Regions from separate parts of the Pseudonocardia sp. Ae505_Ps2 genome, predicted to be linked through region 2. Evidence: riboswitches for the same ligand, from Rfam matches in the RefSeq annotation. Region 2 holds a riboswitch; the other holds the start of a gene.
The links. Region 2 has a riboswitch for cobalamin ahead of Ae505Ps2_RS04310 (ribonucleoside-diphosphate reductase subunit alpha). Riboswitches for the same ligand answer to the same signal wherever they lie in the genome.

Region 1: it holds a riboswitch for cobalamin, as region 2 does, so the genes downstream of both, Ae505Ps2_RS15455 (hypothetical protein) here and Ae505Ps2_RS04310 (ribonucleoside-diphosphate reductase subunit alpha) in region 2, are expected to answer to the same signal.

Annotation. Positions count from the first base shown of each region.
Region 1 is NZ_MCIP01000001.1:3,225,571-3,234,401, reverse strand. Features, by position in the region: gene Ae505Ps2_RS15475 (FAD-dependent oxidoreductase) at 1-454, opposite strand, end outside; gene Ae505Ps2_RS15470 (hypothetical protein) at 713-1,033, shown strand; gene Ae505Ps2_RS15465 (4'-phosphopantetheinyl transferase superfamily protein) at 1,154-1,861, shown strand; gene Ae505Ps2_RS15460 (DNA polymerase IV) at 1,869-3,401, shown strand; gene Ae505Ps2_RS15455 (hypothetical protein) at 3,423-3,800, opposite strand; cobalamin riboswitch at 3,835-4,024, opposite strand; gene Ae505Ps2_RS15450 (chloride channel protein) at 4,021-5,607, opposite strand; gene Ae505Ps2_RS15445 (MarR family transcriptional regulator) at 5,604-6,146, opposite strand; gene cobA (uroporphyrinogen-III C-methyltransferase) at 6,200-7,420, opposite strand; gene Ae505Ps2_RS15435 (cobalamin biosynthesis protein) at 7,417-7,917, opposite strand; gene Ae505Ps2_RS15430 (cobyrinate a,c-diamide synthase) at 7,971-8,831, opposite strand, start outside.
Region 2 is NZ_MCIP01000001.1:939,576-948,406, reverse strand. Features, by position in the region: gene Ae505Ps2_RS04325 (siderophore-interacting protein) at 1-78, shown strand, start outside; gene Ae505Ps2_RS04320 (HoxN/HupN/NixA family nickel/cobalt transporter) at 68-1,120, opposite strand; gene Ae505Ps2_RS04315 (ribonucleotide-diphosphate reductase subunit beta) at 1,422-2,510, opposite strand; gene Ae505Ps2_RS04310 (ribonucleoside-diphosphate reductase subunit alpha) at 2,507-5,392, opposite strand; cobalamin riboswitch at 5,523-5,726, opposite strand; gene Ae505Ps2_RS04305 (hypothetical protein) at 5,802-6,188, opposite strand; gene Ae505Ps2_RS04300 (hypothetical protein) at 6,359-6,721, shown strand; gene Ae505Ps2_RS04295 (ABC transporter substrate-binding protein) at 6,814-8,400, opposite strand; gene Ae505Ps2_RS33095 (GNAT family N-acetyltransferase) at 8,500-8,831, opposite strand, start outside.

The sequences.
Region 1 (8,831 bases), 2.3 Mb from region 2:
TCCACGCGGCCGCACGCGGGGCCCGGCGCAGCACCGGCACGCGTCGCCAGGCCTGCTCGGGGTCCAGCGCGACCGGGGCGCCGGGCTCGCCGTGCTGCTCGCGCACCGTCGTGGCGAGGTGGTCGGCGGCCAGGTCGTCGTCGGCGACGTGCAGGACCGGGCGCGGGCTCAGCAGCGGTGGCGTGCCGAGCAGCGCGGGCAGCGCGGCGAACCGCGGGCCCGAGGCGTCGATCAGCGCGCGGAACGGGCCGGAGCCGTGCCCGGGGATGTAGGTCGCCGCGGAGCGGGCGGTGGAGTGGACCGGCAGGTCGTCCTCCGCCTCGGTCAGCACGACCCGGGCGTGCGCGGCCAGCTCCCACGCGACCGACACCCCCGCGATGCCGCCGCCGATCACCAGCACGTCCGCCGTCACCGTGCCCGCCGTCCCTGCCGTACCCGTGCCCGCCGTACCCATGCCCGCGACGATAGGGCGGCGGCGCCGGGGAAAACCGGTGGCACCGGTCGGGGTCGTCGTCGTAGCGTCGCCGCCATGCTGATCCGGTTCCTCTGAGCGACCCGCGCGGTCGATCTCCGCGCCCTCCGTCGCCGGCCCGTGACGTCCTCACCGGGCCCCGGAACCGTCGCCGCCCTCACGCGGCCCCTCCGGCGTCCCCGCGCGTCACCGGCCCCTCTCACCCGGTCCGAGTCCGACCCGATGTTCCGAGGAGGTCGTATGCCCACGACCCGCCACACCACCGCCCACAGCACCGCCCACAGCACCGCCCACAGGGCAGCCCACAGCACAGCCCGACCGACCGACGCGTCCGCGGTTCCCGGTTCCCTGACCGGCGCGACCGGGCCCGGCACGGCCGGCGGGGCGGCACCCGGCGGGGCCACCGCCACCGCACCCGCCAACCGCGCCGAGCGCCGTGCGGCCAAGCGCGGCCGGTCCGGCGCGCCGGGCGGCCCGGCGGCACCGCGCACGGCGGGGCCGGCCCCGCAGGCCCGCCCGGCCCACGTCCGCACGGACTTCGCCGCCCGCCGCAGCGGCTGACCGCACGGGGAGCACGGACCGGGCACCGGAGACGCCGACGGGCGACCCTTCGTGTGCCCGGTCCGTGATCACTCCCGGCGGCGCGCCCCGACCGGGGTGCGACGTGGGAGGCTGGACGCCGTGACCGTCACCGTCTGGTGGGCCGCCCCGGCCGATCCCGGCGCCCGCGCCGACCTCGTCGCGCTGCTGGACGCCCACGAACGCGAACGGCTCGTCGCGCTGCGACGGCCCGAGGACCGCGCCCGCTACCTCGCCGCGCACGCGCTGGCCCGGCTCGTGCTCGCCGAGCGGCTCGACGCCGACCCCGCCGAGCTCGTCCTCGACCGGACCTGCCGCTGCGGGGAGCCGCACGGCAAGCCCCGCCTGGCCGGGCGCGGCGACGACCCCGGCTTCTCCCTCACCCACTCCGGCGCGCTGGTCGGTGTCGCGGTCGGGACCGGGCCGGTCGGCGTCGACGTCGAGGCGCACCGCCCCCTGTCCGGCCTCGACGGCCTGGCCCGGCACGCCCTGTCCCCCGCCGAGCTCGCCGCCGGGACGCCCGACGGGACCGGCTTCCTGGTCACCTGGACCCGGAAGGAGGCGCTGCTCAAGGCCACCGGGGAGGGCCTGTCGAGCCCGATGGACGCGATCACCCTGTCCCCGCCGCACGGCCCGGCCCGGGTGCTGGACTGGACCGGCACCGCCGGGAGCTGGTGGGTCACCGACGTCCCCACCGGCCTCGACGACCACCCGGGCGCCGTCGCCGGGGCGGGACCGGTGGCCCCGGCCGTCACCGTCGCCGACGGCGACGCGATCCTGTCGGTGCGCCGGGGCACGATGCACGGGTGATGATGGAGTGACCGCGGCGGCCGACCGCTGGGTGCTGCACCTCGACATGGACGCGTTCTTCGCCTCCGTCGAGCAGCTCACCCGGCCCACCCTGGCCGACCGTCCGGTCCTCGTCGGCGGCGCGGGACCTCGCGGCGTCGTCGCGGGGGCGAGCTACCAGGCCCGGGTGTTCGGGGCACGCTCGGCGATGCCGATGGGCCAGGCGCGGCGGCGCTGCCCGCACGCGACGGTCCTGCCGCCCCGGTTCTCCCTGTACAAGGCGCTGTCCGAGGAGGTCATGGCCGTCCTCGGCGAGTTCTCCCCCGTGCTGGAGCCGGTGTCGGTGGACGAGGCGTTCGTGGAGCCGCCCGACCTCGTGGGCGCCTCCCCCGACCAGGTGCGGGAGTGGGGCACCCGGCTGCGCGGCGCGGTGCGCGACCGCACCGGGCTGCCCGCCTCGGTGGGCGCCGGGTCGGGCAAGCAGATCGCGAAGATCGCCTCCGAGCTGGCCAAGCCGGACGGGCTGCGGGTGATCGCCCACGCCGAGCAGGCGGCCGTGCTCGACCCGCTGCCGGTGCGGTCACTGTGGGGCATCGGGCCGGTCTCCGGCGAGGCGCTGCGGAAGATCGGGATCGAGACGATCGGGCAGCTCGCCGCGATGGACGCCCGCGAGGTCGCCGGGGTGCTGGGTAGTGCGATCGGGTCCGAGCTGCACCGTCTCGCCCGCGGCATCGACGACCGTCCGGTCGCCCCGCGCGGCGCGGCCAAGCAGATCAGCGCGGAGACGACCTTCGACGCCGACCTGACCGCGATGAGCGCGGTGCACACCGCGGTGGAGTCGATCTGCGTCGCCGTGCACCGACGGCTGGTCGCCGACGGTCGGACCGCCCGCACCGTCACCGTGAAGGCGCGGACCGGGGACTTCACCACCCACACCCGGTCGGAGACGACCCCGTTCGGCACCCGGGACCTGGCGACCCTGGTCGCGGTGGCGCGCCGGCTGGCCGAGGGCGCGGTCGGCGAGGGCGGGGTGCGGCTGCTGGGCGTGTCGGTGTCCGGCTTCGGCGACGAGCCGCCGCTGGCCCTGTTCGACGCGGTGCCCTCGGAGAACGGGTGGACGACGGCCTCGGCCCTGGACCCCCCGCCCGCGGCCGCCGCCCGGGCCGGCGCGGCGGGGGTGGCCGTGCTCGACGCACCACCGGACACCGACGCACCTCCGGACACCGACGCGAGGACGGGGACGGGCGCGGCCGCGGGGGCCGACAGTCCTGCGGGGACCGGCGGTACCGCGGGGGCCGACGCGACCACGGGTGCCGGCGACGTGCCCGGCCCCGTCCGCCCGGGCCGCCCCGACCGCGAACCCGACCCGGACCGGCCCTGGCGCGCCGGCGACGACGTCGCCCACCCCGAGCACGGCCACGGCTGGGTCCAGGGCGCCGGGCACGGGCGGGTCACCGTGCGCTTCGAGACCGCCTACACCGGGCCCGGCCGCACCCGCACGCTCGACGCCGCCGACCCCGACCTCACCCGGGCCGACCCGCTGGGCAGCTGGCGGGCCTGAGCGCGCCGCCCGCCGGCGGTCTCAGCCGATCAGCGGGCTGCGGTGCGGCGGCGCGACGCGGCTGCCCTCGGCGACCCGGGCCCGCAGCGCCGGGACGGTGCGCGCCAACCCGTCGAGGACCGCACCGAGCGCGGCGTCGGCCGCGGGGTCGCCCCCGACCAGCAGCACCGCGCCGCCGGCGGGTCCGGCGGCGGCCCAGGCCCCGATCCGGGCGACGGCGTCACGCGGGGTGACCGGCTCGACCCGCCACGCCTCGGCGTAGAACAGGGCCGTCGACTCGGCCTGGGGGAAGGCGAAGACGGTCTCGGCGTCGGCCAGCAGGTCGGCGACGTGGGCACCCGGGCGGGGTGCGCCGTCGCCGGACGGGTCGGTACCGAGCACCACCAGGTCGTGGCTCATCGCATGTCCTCCTCGAGGGTCCGCGCCCTCACCAGTGGGAATCCGCGACGACGGGCAGTGTCCTGGCTCCCGGATCCCCGCGCCCTCCCCGGCCTTCCCACCCTCGCGGGCGGTGGCACCGGTGTGGGGAGGGCACTCCCCGGTGACAGTGGCGGGACCGCGCCGGATTCGCACCGGCTTCCTGTTCCGTCGTCGTCGGGGAGCCCATCACGCGACCGGGTCAGTGGTCAACCGTCCCCCGCCCCGACACCCCCCGCAGATGGTCGAGCAGGTCGTGTTCGGCGAGCGTCCCGAGCAGCGGCCCGTCCGGCTCCCGCACGGGCAGCGCGGCTCCCCGGTGCGCGGCGAGCACCCCGAGGACGTCGTGCACCGGGGCGGCCGGGTCCAGCGCGGGCAGCTCCGGGCCGGGCGGGGTGCCGTCGACGGGACGCATCACCTGGGCGACGACGACCCGGCGCAGCGCCTCGTCGGTCGGGGTGTCGGCAGCGAGGTCGATCCCGCGTCGCAGCAGCTTGAGCGTGTAGATGTTGTCCCGCGACACCAGGTTCGACAGGCCGGTGGCCAGGACGACGGCGGCCATCAGCGGCAGGATGAGGGCGTAGTCGCCGGTCAGCTCGAACACGATGAGCACCGCGGTGATCGGGGCGTGCGCCGCCCCCGCGAACACCGCCGCCATGCCGACCAGACCGAACGCGCCGGGGTGCAGGTCCAGCGCCGGGAACAGGGCCGCGGCGGCGTAGCCGAAGGCGGTACCGGCGGTGCCACCGACGAACAGCGACGGCGCGAACACACCGCCGGACCCGCCGATGCCGATGGTGAGGCTGGACGCGAGGATCTTCCCGACGACGAGCAGGAGCAGGAACCCGACGGCGTACCGGCCACCGATCGCGGCCTCCAGCACGGGGTAGCCGACGCCGTACATCTGGGGCAGTGCCAGCAGCAGCGCGCCGAGCAGCAGCCCGCCGACGGCCGGGCGCAGCCACTCCGGGCCGCGCCAGACGGCGTCACAGGCGTCCTCGACGACGTAGAGGATCCGGGCGAAGGCCCAGCCCAGCAGCCCGGCGAGCAGCCCGAGCAGCGCGTAGAGCGGCAGCTGGGCGGGGCTGCCCAGGTCGAAGTGCGGCAGGGTCAGGATCGCGCGGTCGCCGGCGATCACCTCGGCGACGACGTTCGCGACCACCGAGCTGATCACCAGCACGCCGAACGCCTCGGCGCTGAACGACCGCAGGATCAGCTCCAGGCCGAACACCACCCCGGAGACCGGGGCGTCGAACGTCGCGGAGATCCCGCCCGCGGCACCGCAGGCGACCATGAGCACCAGCCGGGTGGCGGGCACCCGCAGCCACTGCCCGATCGCCGAGGCGAGCGCGGAGCCGATCTGCACGATCGGGCCCTCCCGGCCGACGGAGCCGCCGGTCCCGATGCAGATCCCCGACGCGAGCGCCTTCACCGCGGCGACGGTGGCCGGGATCCGCCCGCCCCTGCGCGCGACGGCGAACATCACCTCGGGCACCCCGTGCCCGCGCGCCTCCGGGGCGAACCGCTGGACCAGCGGGCCGTACACCAGGCCGCCGAGCACCGGGGCGATCAGCAGGAACCACACGCCCAGCCCGGGCAGGTGCGGCGAGGCGACCCGGCCGGCGTCGGAGAAGTCCTCCCGCCCGGTGACCAGCCAGGTCACGCCGAGGATCAGCTCGTGGAACAGCACCGACCCGATGCCGGCGCCGATCCCGATGACCGTCGCCAGGCCGACGAGCCCCGGCCGGGTGCCGACGAGCGCGCGGTGCAGCGCGCGGACCGCGGTCACCGCGCACCGCCCTCGGCGGGCACCGGCGCGACGGCCCAGTCGGTCTCGCCGACCTCGCCCGCGGCGTCGGCGAAGCGGCGCAGTGCGTCGCGGACCGCGGTGCGCTCGGCGGCGGGCAGCATCGCGAGCAGCCGGTGCATCTCGGCGCGGCGCAGCCGGGTGACCTCGTCGACGAGCGTCCGCCCGGCGGGGCTGAGCGCGAGGGCGACCTCGCGGCGGTCGTCGCCGGTGCGGGTGCGCACGACGAGGCCGCGGCTCACCAGCCGGTCGCACATCCGGGTCGCCGTCGACGCCGACACGGTCAGCGCCGTGGCCAGGTCGGCCGGGCGCCGGGTGCCGTGCTGGGCCAGCACGACCAGCGCGCGGTACTGCGGCAGGGTCACCTCGCCCGCCGTCGGGCCGGCCTGCTCCCCCGCGGCGGCCAGGGACCCGGCCACCACGGAGAGCATCGCCCGGCTCGCGGTCATCACCGCGTCGACGACATCGTCGATCTCGTCGGCAGCACCGTTCTCGTCGGTCGCACCGTTCTCGTCGGTCACGCCGCCGATGATTGCACACTGCAAGGTTGCAGTGTGCAATGAGGTCGGCGCGGTCAGCGGGCGACGGGCGCCTGCAGACCGGCGACCGGCCCGATCACGACGATCGCGGGCGGGCTGATCTCCTGCTCGGCGGCGACGCGCTCGGCGGTCTCCAGCGTCGCGCGGACCGACCGCTCGATCCGCGTGGTGCCGTCCTGCACGATCAGCACCGGGGTGTCGGCCGGGCGGCCGTTGGTGATGAGCGCCTCGGCGAACTTCCCGAGCCGCTCCACGGCCATCATCAGCACGATCGTGCCGGTCATCCGGCCCAGCGCGGTCCAGTCGGTCAGGCTGCGCGGGTCACCCGGTGCGACGTGCCCGGAGACGACGACGATCTCGTGTGCCACCCCGCGGTGGCTCACCGGCGTCCCGGCGACGGCCGGTGCGGCGAAGGCGCTGGTGATACCCGGGACGACGGTCACCGGCACCCCCGCCGCGGCGCACGCCTGGACCTCCTCGAACCCGCGGCCGTAGACGAACGGGTCGCCGCCCTTGAGGCGCACCACGAACTTCCCGGCACGGGCGTGCGAGACGAGCAGCTCGTTGATCCGCCCCTGGGCCATGGCGCGGCCGTAGGGGATCTTCGAGGCGTCGATGACCTCGACCTCGGGGGACAGCTCGTCGAGGATGTCGCGCGGGCCGAGCCGGTCGGCGACGACGACCTCGGCGCGCGACAGCAGCCGCCGGCCGCGCACGGTGATCAGCTCCGGGTCGCCGGGGCCGCCACCGACCAGCGCGACACCGGCCTGTGGGGGCTCGGCCGACTCGTCGACGACGCCGGCGGCCAGTGCCTCGACCAGCGCGGTGCGCACGGCCGCGGACCGCCGGTGCGCGCCCCGGGCCAGCACACCGACGGTGAGCCCGTCGTAGCCGCCGGTGGCGGGGGTGACCGCGGTGCCCCGGTCGCCGTCGTCGGCGCGGACGCAGAACACCCGGTCCCGCTCGGCCTCGGCGACGACGGCGGCGTTGGTCTCCGGCTCGTCGGTGGCGGCGATCGCGTACCAGGCCCCGGCGAGGTCGCCGTCGGTCCAGCGGCGGGCCGTCCAGGTGATCTCCCCGGCCGAGGCCATGCCCTCGACCGCCGGGGTGACCTCGGGCGAGACGACCTCGACGACCGCTCCCGCCGCGATCAGGCGGGCGACACGCCGCTGGGCGACCTGTCCCCCGCCGACGACGACGGCCCGGCGGCCGGCCAGGTCCAGCCCGACCAGGTACTGCTCGTGGTGCGCGTTCAACGACGTTCCTCTCCCGGACTCCGAGGCCCGGTGGTGGCAGCGGGTCCCTGCGCCGGGCCCCCGCTCGACGGCGACGCCGGACGATAGCCGGGCCCGCATGTGTCGCAGGAGCCCCCGGAGGGCAATCCCACATCCGCCGCTCCGGCGGCCACGGCGACCGTGACGCCCTGACCAGCGGTCTTGCCCACGATCAGCTGGGCTCCGTCGCCCGCGGCGAGGAGCGCGGCGGCCTCTGCGACCGATGGGGTCCCGACGGCCGCGGCGACCCGGGCATCCGACCTCGCCACCCCGACCACGGCCAGTGCGGCCGCGGCGAATCCGTGCGGTTCCCGCGGTGCGACGGCCGCCAGCAGACCGGGTTCGGCGACCCGCCGGTCCAGGGTGGCGACGACGGCGCCGCCGAGCTCCAGCCCGTGCTCGGCGGCGACCCGGTCCAGCAGCGCGCGCACCGCGGCCTCGGGGGTTCCGGGGCGCAGCCCCACCCCGACCGTGATCACCGGTCGTGGAGCGGAGCGCTCGGCACGCGGACGGTCGGCTCCACGACCGGTGATCATGCGAACGCGGCCGGGGCGGCCCCGGCCGGGGTGTGGCGTGCCGCCGCGACGAACCGGGCGACGGCGCCGGGCACGCCGGCCGGGTGGGTGTGCAGGAACGAGGCGTGCACCCGATCCTCGACGTAGCCCTCCGGCTCCCCGCCCCGCCACGCCCAGGCCGGGGCCGCACCGGCCCGCGGGGTGACCGCGCACCGGTGGAACTCGTGTGCCCCGGCCCGCTCGCCCGCCGCGAACAGGGGCGACGCCGACACCGCGACCGCGTCGCGGTAGCCGAGGGTGAGCCGCGGGGTCATCCCCGCCGACGCGTCGAGGACCCCGCACATCGGCGTCCCGTCGAGGTCCCGGCACAGGTAGAGCAGCCCGCCGCACTCGGCGTGCACCGGGGCCCCGGACGCGGCCAGCGCCGCGACCTGCGCCCGCAGCGGTGCGTTGTCGCCGAGCGCGCCGACGTGCTCCTCGGGGAAGCCGCCGGGCAGCACGAGCGCGGCGGTGCCCGCCGGGAGCGCGGGGTCGCGCAGCGGGTCGAAGGTCGCCACGTCGGCGCCGGCCGCGGTGAGGAGCTCGGCGTGCTCGGCGTAGCCGAACCCGAACGCGGGCCCCCCGGCGAGCGCGACGAGCGGCCGCTGCCCCGCCGTGCCGCTCGTGCCGACCTCGGCGGCCGGGTCCCAGACCGGGCCGGCGGGCAGCGGGCGGGCGAGTGCGAGGACGGCGTCGAGGTCCACGTGTGTGGCGACGAGCTCGGCCATCGCGTCCACCGCGGCGGTCGCGGCGGTGCCGTGCTCGGCGGCGGTGACCAGGCCCAGGTGCCGCGAGGGCACCGCGAGCTCGGCACGTCGCGGGACGGCGCCGAGCACCGG
Region 2 (8,831 bases):
CGCGACCTGACCCAGGACGACGCGCCGACCGAGCAGGACATGGCGGACGTGGCCGAGCAGATGCCCGTCACCTCCTGACGGCCTCCGTCGGGCCCTCCGTGGGCGCGGCGGCCCACCGCTGCTCGACCCGGCCGAACCGCCAGACCGCGAGCGCCACCAGCCAGGCGACGACGAAGAGGCCGACGATGCCGTAGCCGGCGTCGTCGAGCGGGATGCCGGCGACCGCGACCAGCGGCGCGGAGGTGGTTCCGGTCTCCTGCACCAGCACGCTCACGAGCTCGATGGTGCCGATGACCAGCGCGACGGCGACGGACAGCGCCGTGATGGTGATGTTGTAGTAGACCTTGCGCACCGGCCGGGCGAAGGCCCAGCCGTAGGCGACGTTCATGAAGACGCCGTCGACGGTGTCGAGCAGGCTCATCCCGGCCGCGAACAGCACCGGCAGCACGAGGATCGCGTAGAACGGCAGGGCGAACGCGGCGGCACCGCCGGCCAGCACGAGCAGCGTCACCTCGGTCGCGGTGTCGAAGCCGAGTCCGAACAGGAAGCCGATCGGGTAGATGTGCCATGGCTTGCGCACCGACCGGGCCAGCCCACCGAGGAAGCGGTTCATCAGGCCCCGCTTGGCGAGGTGCTCCTCCAGCTCGGCCTCGCTGTACTCGCCGCGCCGCATCCGCCGGAACACCCCGACGATCCCGACCAGCACGACCAGGTTGAGCAGCCCGATGATCCACAGGAACACCCCGGACACCGACGACCCGATGATCCCGGTGACGGCGTGCAGGGTGGAGTCGTCGTCGCCGACCTGCCCGGCGAGTGCCCGGACCCCGAGCCCGAGCAGGAAGGTCAGGGCGAACACCACCGTCGAGTGGCCGAGGGAGAACCAGAACCCGACCGACAGCGGTCGGCGGCCGCCGTCGGCGAGCAGCTTGCGGGTGGTGTTGTCGATCGCGGCGATGTGGTCGGCGTCGAAGGCGTGCCGCAGGCCGAGGGTGTAGGCGAGCACACCGATCCCGATGCCGAACACCCCGGAGGAGCCGAGGTCGTAGTGCGCCGGCGCGACGAGGACGACGAGCACGCCGAACCCCAGGACGTGCAGCAGCGCGATGAACCCGAACATGCCGGCGAGCGACCGGCGGTCGTGGCGGTCGAGGGCGGCACGCCACCGGCGGGCGGGGGAGGGGGCCCCGGTGGGGACGGGCTGGGGGGCGGACATCGACGGACTCCCGGCGTCGGGGCCGCCCGGAGCGGGCGGCGCGATCGCGGCCACCGTGCGCCCACCGCAGCCGCGGTGTCATGGCTGCTGCCGGTGATTGGCGACGCTGCTGCGGCGGTGCCCGGAAGATCCCTCACCTTTCGGGTAGGTCGGCCTGAACGCATGAGCGGACGGACCGACGTCGGCCGGCCCGTCCGCTCCGCCGTCAGTCCCAGTCCAGCGAGCCCCCGGTGCGGTACTCGGTCACCCGCGTCTCGAAGAAGTTCTTCTCCTTGCGCAGGTCCATCGCCTCGCTCATCCACGGGAACGGGTTCTCCGGTTCTCCGAACAGCGGGGCGAGCCCGATCTGCTCGGCGCGCCGGTCGGTGATGAACCGCAGGTACCGCTCGCAGGACTCGGCGGTGAGCCCGAGCATCCCGCGGGGCATGGTGTCGCGGGCGTAGGCGACCTCCAGCTCGCACGCCTCCCGCAGCATCGTCCGGATCTCCGCGACGAACCCCGCGGTCCACAGGTGCGGGTTCTCGATCTTGATCTGGTTGATGCAGTCGATGCCGAAGTTCAGGTGGATCGACTCGTCGCGCAGGATGTACTGGTACTGCTCGGCGATGCCCACCATCTTGTTGCGCCGGCCGAGCGCGAGGATCTGGGCGAACCCGGTGTAGAACCACATGCCCTCGAACACCACGTAGAAGGCGACCAGGTCGCGCAGGAACGCGCGGTCGTTCTCCGGGGTGCCGGTGCGGAAGTCCGGGTCGGACAGCGCCTGGGTGTAGCGCAGCGCCCAGGCGTCCTTCTCGGTGATCGACGGGACGGTCCGGTAGGCGTTGAACAGCTCGCCCTCGTCGAGCCCGAGGGACTCGCACACGTACTGGAACGTGTGGGTGTGCACCGCCTCCTCGAACGACTGCCGCAGCAGGTACTGCCGGCACTCGGGGTTGGTGAGGTGGCGGTAGACGGCGAGCACGATGTTGTTCGCGACCAGCGACTCGGCGGTGGCGAAGAAGCCGAGGTTGCGGGTGAGCATCAGGCGCTCGTCGTCGGTGAGGCCGCCGGGGGAGCGCCACAGCGCGATGTCGGCCTGCATGGCGACCTCGGTCGGCATCCAGTGGTTGGCGCAGCCGGCCAGGTACTTCTCCCAGGCCCAGGTGTACTTGAGCGGCAGGAGCTGGTTGACGTCGGCCCGCGCGTTGATCATGCGCTTGTCGTCGGCGTCGATCGGGGCGGCGCCGCGGGCGATCTCGCCGAGCCCGCTGGTGTCGGCGCCCGTGTGGCGGTCGGTGGTCGGGGTGCTCACTGGCAGGCCTCGCAGTCGGGGTCGTCGACCGAGCAGGCGGCGCCCGGGTCGAGATCGGGGGCGGTGACGGGGACCGCGGGCACGGTCGCCGCGGGCGACGGCGCCGGGGCCGCCGGGGCCGGGGCGGCCGCGGGGGTGCTGGGCACGCCGGTCAGTCGGCCGTCGGTGCCGGTGAGGGTGGACTTCTCGACGGCCGTCGCCGCGCGGGTGCGCAGGTAGTAGGTGGTCTTGAGGCCCGAACGCCAGGCCAGGCGGTAGAGCTCGTCCAGGGCACGGCCGCTGGGGGAGGCCAGGTAGAGGTTCAACGACTGGGCCTGGTCGAGCCACTTCTGCCGGCGCGACGCCGCGGCCACGAGCCGGCTCGGCTCGATCTCGAACGCGGTCGCGTAGAGCTCCTTCAGGTCGGCGGGGACCCGGTCGATCTCGGCCAGCGACCCGTCGAAGTACTTCAGGTCGGCGACCATCACCTCGTCCCACAGCCCGCGCTCCTTGAGGTCGCGGACCAGGTGCGGGTTGATCACGGTGAAGTCGCCGGACATGTTGGACTTCACGTACAGGTTGAGGTGGATCGGCTCGATCGACTGCCCGACCCCGCAGATGTTCGAGATCGTCGCCGTCGGGGCGATCGCGAGCACGTTGGAGTTGCGCATCCCCTGGGTGCGGACCTTCTCCCGCAGTGTGTCCCAGTCCAGCGTGGACGACCGGTCGATCTCGAGCTCGCCGTCGCCGCGGGCCGCGGCCAGCAGGTCGAGCGAGTCCAGCGGCAGGATCCCGCGGCTCCACAGCGACCCGTCGAAGCTGGCGTAGCGGCCGCGCTCGACCGCCAGGTCCGACGACGCGGTGATCGCGTGGAAGCTCAGGAGCTCGGCCGAGGTGTCGGCGAACTCGACGGCCGCGTCGCTCGCGGGGGCGATGCGCTGGACGAACAGCGCGTCGGAGAAGCCCATCATGCCCAGGCCGACCGGGCGGTGGCGCAGGTTGGACCGGCGGGCCTCGGGGATCGTGTAGAAGTTGATGTCCACGACGTTGTCGAGCATCCGCACCGCGGTCGTCACCGTGCGACGGAGCTTGTCCGCGTCGAGCCCGTCGCGCGTGACGTGCGCGGCGAGGTTCACCGAGCCGAGGTTGCAGACCGCGACCTCGCCCTCGTCGCCGGCGCGGGTGTTCAGGGTGATCTCGGTGCACAGGTTCGACGAGTGCACCACCCCCGCGTGCTGCTGCGGGCTGCGCAGGTTGCACGGGTCCTTGAACGTGATCCACGGGTGCCCGGTCTCGAACAGCATGGTCAGCATCCGCCGCCACAGCTCGACCGCGCGCACCGTGCGGTGCACCCGGATCTCGCCGCGCGCCGCGGCCGCCTCGTACTCGCGGTACCGCTGGGCGAACGCGGTGCCGTAGAGGTCGTGCAGGTCGGGCACCTCGTCCGGGGAGAACAGTGTCCACTCGGCGTCGGCCTGCACGCGGCGCAGGAACTCGTCGGGCACCCAGTTCGCGGTGTTCATGTCGTGGGTCCGGCGGCGGTCGTCGCCGGTGTTCTTGCGCAGGTCGAGGAACTCCTCGATGTCGACGTGCCAGGTCTCCAGGTAGGCGCACGCCGCGCCCTTGCGCTTGCCGCCCTGGTTCACCGCGACGGCCGTGTCCCCGGCGATCTTGAGGAACGGCACCACCCCCTGGGAGACGCCGTTGGTGCCGCGGATGTGCGCGCCGAGGCCGCGGACCGGGGTCCAGTCGTTGCCGAGCCCACCGGAGTACTTGGCCAGCAGCGCGTTGTTCCGGTACCCGCCGAAGATCGACTCCAGGTCGTCGTCGACGGTGGTGAGGAAGCACGACGACAGCTGCGGCCGGGTGGTGCCGGAGTTGAACAGCGTCGGGGTCGAGGCCATGAAGTCGAAGCTGGACAGGACCTCGTAGAACTCGATCGCCCGGGCCTCGCGGTCGATCTCGCGCACCGCCAGCCCCATCGCGACCCGCAGGAAGAACGCCTGCGGCAGCTCGAAGCGCACGCCGCGCTCGTGCAGGAAGTAGCGGTCGTAGAGGGTCTGCAGGCCGAGGAAGCCGATCTGCAGGTCACGGTCCGGGCGGAGGGCGGCGGTGACCCGGTCCAGGTCGAAGGTCGCGAGCTCGGGGTCGACCAGGCCGATCGCGATGGCGTGGCGCAGGTAGTCCTTCGTGTAGGACGCGTACCGCTCGGTCATCGTCGCGTGGTCCGGGGTCTCCCGGGTGCCCGCCAGGTGGGAGACGGCCTCGGCGCGGAGCCGGTCCAGCAGCAGTCGGGACGCCACCAGGGAGTAGGCGGGCTCGCGCTCCACCAGGGTGCGGGCGGCCAGGACCAGGGCCTGGGCCAGCTCGTCGGCGGTGATGCCGTCGTAGACGGTGCGGTCCAGCTCGGCGAGCACCGGCTCCGGCGCGACGTCGTCGATGCCGTCGCACGCCTCGCCGAGCACCGCGGCGACCCGGTCACGGTCCAGTGGGGTCCGGCTGCCGTCGGGCCCGGTGACGTGCACGACCGGTGCGTCCGACACGCTGTCCCCGCCGTCGCGTTCCCGGGCCCGTGCCTGCTGCTCGCGGTAGAGCACGTAGGAACGGGCGACCTTGTGGTGGCCGCCGCGCATCAGGGCGAGCTCGACCTGGTCCTGGATCTGCTCGACGTGCACGGCGTGCGCCGGGTGCCGGGTCAGCGCCGCGACGACCTGGTCGGTCAGCCCGGCCACGAGGTGGTGCAGCCGCGACGACGTCGCGCCCGAGTCCCCCTCGACCGCCAGGAACGCCTTGGTCGTCGCCACCGAGATCTTCGTGGCGTCGAACCCGGTCTCGGAGCCGTCGCGCCGGATGACGCGCAGGGCCGGGGGTGCTGTTGCCGGTGCAGCGGTGGAAGCCGTCACGGGCTCTCTCCTCGCGAGTCGCCGTCGCCTCCGGGGGCGGGCGCGGTGCGAGGAGGCGGCGGGTCCCGTGCCGTCGGCGGCCCACCGCACCCTGGCGCCGTCCCACGAGGCCCCGGAGCAGCGCGCACCGGTCGGTACGCGCACCGGTGGCAGGTCTTCGGACTCACGGGCGCACTGCTCACACCTACTGGCCGTCGCTTCCCGGGATCACTCCCAGTGCTGTTGACGGCGGTCGTTCCCGTTCACCGCTGCGGGGCAGTCCCGGATTCCCACCGGGTTCCCTCTTGCCTCACCGGCCCGGGCGGGCCGGTGAACCACCAGTGATCCGGACACTACATCTTGTGGGCAGAGCTACTCCATCCCCCCATCGGTGCGGATGCGACCCCCCTCGGTGACCGGCGGTCCGGGGTCAGCCCGCCGCCCGTCCCTCGGCCGTCGCCCGGGGGCCGGGGGTGAACACGTGCCCCGCGAGTGCGGGCGGGACGGCGGCGAGGCCCGGCCCGCCGGCGCGCACCCAGGCCGCGACCGCGTCCGTGGTCGCGGCGTCCAGGACCGCACGGAGCCAGACCGGGCGGGCGCCCGCCCGGCGGGCCCCGGGCGCCGGGGCGACCACCAGGACGTCGGAGTCCGCGCACGGGCCCAGGCACTCGCTGGTGCGCAGCCGGGCGTGCCCGGCCAGGCCGTCGGTCAGCCGGTCGAGCAGCCGGTCGTGGTGGTCGCGGTCGAGGCCGGGGTGCTTGCGGCCGGAGCCGCAGCAGCACCCCCGGCAGGCGGTGACGGCGGGGAGGGCGGACACGCCCCGACCCTACGTGACACCTGACGAACTGTTCAGGTGATCACGGCGACGACGGGTGTCCGGCGGCACCGGCCCGGCGGACGGTCGTGGTCGACGAGGCGCGGCGGGTAGGCAGGGCCCGCCGTGGGGTACTCCGCCGCCGACCGTTCCACCATCGACAGGGAGATCCCGTGAGCCACCACGTCCTGGACGCCGCCGGCGTCACCACCCCGGCCGTCGTCGTCGAGAAGCTGCACGACGCCGCCCGCGCGAGCACCGCCTGCGCCTCGGCGATGGTCGCCTCCGGCGGGATGGAGACCGAGGTCCTGCTGGCGCTCGACGCCGCCGACCTCTGCACCGCCGCCGCGGCCGTGCTCGGCCGCCGCACCGGGGACAAGGCCGTCGGCGAGGCCGCCGCCTCGGCCGCCGCGCTGGCCTGCGAGGCGTCCGCCGCGGCCTGCGGCGCCCACGCCGACCACCACGAGCACTGTCGGCTGCACGCCGAGGTCACCCGCGAGACGGCGGCGCTGCTGCGCGAGCACGCCGGCGCCTGAGGCCCGGCGGGGCGTGCGCGGCCGGGCCCCTGGCCCGGCTGCGCACGCCCGTCCTGCGGCCGGGAGCGGTTCCGAGCCCCGCCCGCAGCGGGTCACCCCATCCGCAGCCGGTGGAACCGGGCCCAGGTGGCGGTGTCGGGCCGGGCGGGCTCGACGCCGGTCAGGTCGGCGGAGACGCCGACGTGCTCGTCGCCCGAGGACCAGACGGTCGAGCGGTCGCGCAGCAGGAGCTGGGCGCGTCGCAGGGCCTCGACCCGGCGCGCCTCGTCGGGCACCCCGCGCGCGGTGGCGAGCAGGGCACGCACGTCGGCCCGTCCCGCCGCGGCCGGTGCGGCCGGCGCGCCGTCGTCGCCCGCGGTCGCGGCGGGCGGGGCGTCGTCGGCGGGGTCCGGGCCCGCGGTCGCGCGCAGGTACAGCGGGAGCGGGGTCGCCGCGGCCCGGCGGAACCGGATGCCCGGGGTCGGGACGGCGTCGGGCGGGTCCGGCTCGCGCGGCGTGCAGGTCAGCCCGATCTCGGCGAGCTGTTCCACGACGGTGTCGGCGGCCGGGCGCGACATCGGGTCGAACGGGTCGAACAGCAGCGGCACCTCCAGCCGGTCCGCGCCCGCCGCCGCGACGAGCTCCCGCGCGCGGGCGACGTCGCGCTCCACCGGCGCGAACCCGGCCGGGTGATACGCCAGGCCCGGGCCGAACAGGTCGTCGCCCGGCTCGGCGAGGTCGAGCAGCACCTCGCGGACGAGCTCGGTCCGGTCGATGCCGAGCCGGACCGCCTCGGCCAGCCGGGGATCGCCGAGCACGTCGCCGGACGCCCCGGCGGTCGTGCCGCCCGCCGTACCGGTGCCGGGGGCCGACCCGGCCGGGCCGACGTCGAGGAAGCGGGTCGCCGAGCCCGGCGCGGACACCACCGTCGTGCCGACCCGCCCGAGCAGCCGGCGCGCGCTGTGCGGGAACAGGTCGTGCGCCCAGTGCACGTGACCGTCCACGAGGGACTGGTAGCGGTTCTCCTCGTCGTCGTCCACCACGAACTCCACGGCGGGCGAGCGCGCCGCGCCCAGCCAGTGGCCGTCGTGCCGGTAGAGCGCGTCCGGGGACCCGGGCAGCCAGCGGAACGCTCCGGTGCCCACCGGCGGGGTGCCGCGGCCGTCGCGCACGATGCCGGTGCCCGGCGAGCCCAGGACGAGGCCGAACAGGAAGTCCGGGGCGCCGAGCACCAGCTCCACCTCCGACGCCGAGACCGCCCGGCTGGCGGCGAGGTCGAGCCCGGCCAGCAACGGTGCCGCCGTCGCCCCGGTGGCGGGATCGGTGATCCGGCGCAGCGACGCCAGCACGTCGGCCGAGGTCAGCGGGCGCCCGTCGTGGGCGGGGGCGTCGCGCAGCCGGATCCGCCATCTCGTCCCCGTCCGGTCCGGCGCCGCCGACGCGGCCAGGTGCGGCCGTGGGGTCATGTCCTGGTCCCAGACCAGCAGCGTGTCCGCGACGGCCGCCGCCCGCGCCCGGTCCACCGGCCGCCACACCACGTGCGGGTCCGGGACGCCGAGCGGGCCGTCACCGGCGAACGCGGCCACCAGCCGAGGGGCGGTGGTGTCGGCCGGGGCCCCGCACGCGGCCAGCGCCGGAATCCCCGCCAGCGCCGCGGTCGCACCGGCGGCCCGCAGGAACGATCGACGGCTCAACTGCACGACCACAGGGTGCCCGGTGCGGTCACGGCCGAGGCGGCGGGGAGGGACCTCCGCGGGTGCCGGGCGGGCTCAGGACAGGGCGTGCCCGACCCGGAGAGATCACCGGCGCGGGCCGGCGGCCTCGAGGTGGGTGCCGACCGGCGTGAACCCGCTGCGCCGGTACCAGTCCCGTGGCCAGTCGTCGACGCCGGCGCCCAGTGCGAGCAGGTCGCAGCCGTGCTCGGCGGCGAGCTCGCGGGAGCGGGCCAGCAGCGCCCGGCCGTGCCCCCGGCCGCGGTGGGCCCGGTCGGTCTCCAGGGCGTCGAGCCAGGCCGTCGCACCGTCGCGGCGCAGCGTCGCGGCCGCCACCACCCGGTCGTCGACGACGACGGCGAGGCGGTGCAGGGCCAGCACCCGGTCGTCGCCGGTGTCGCGGTCGACCAGCTGGCCGA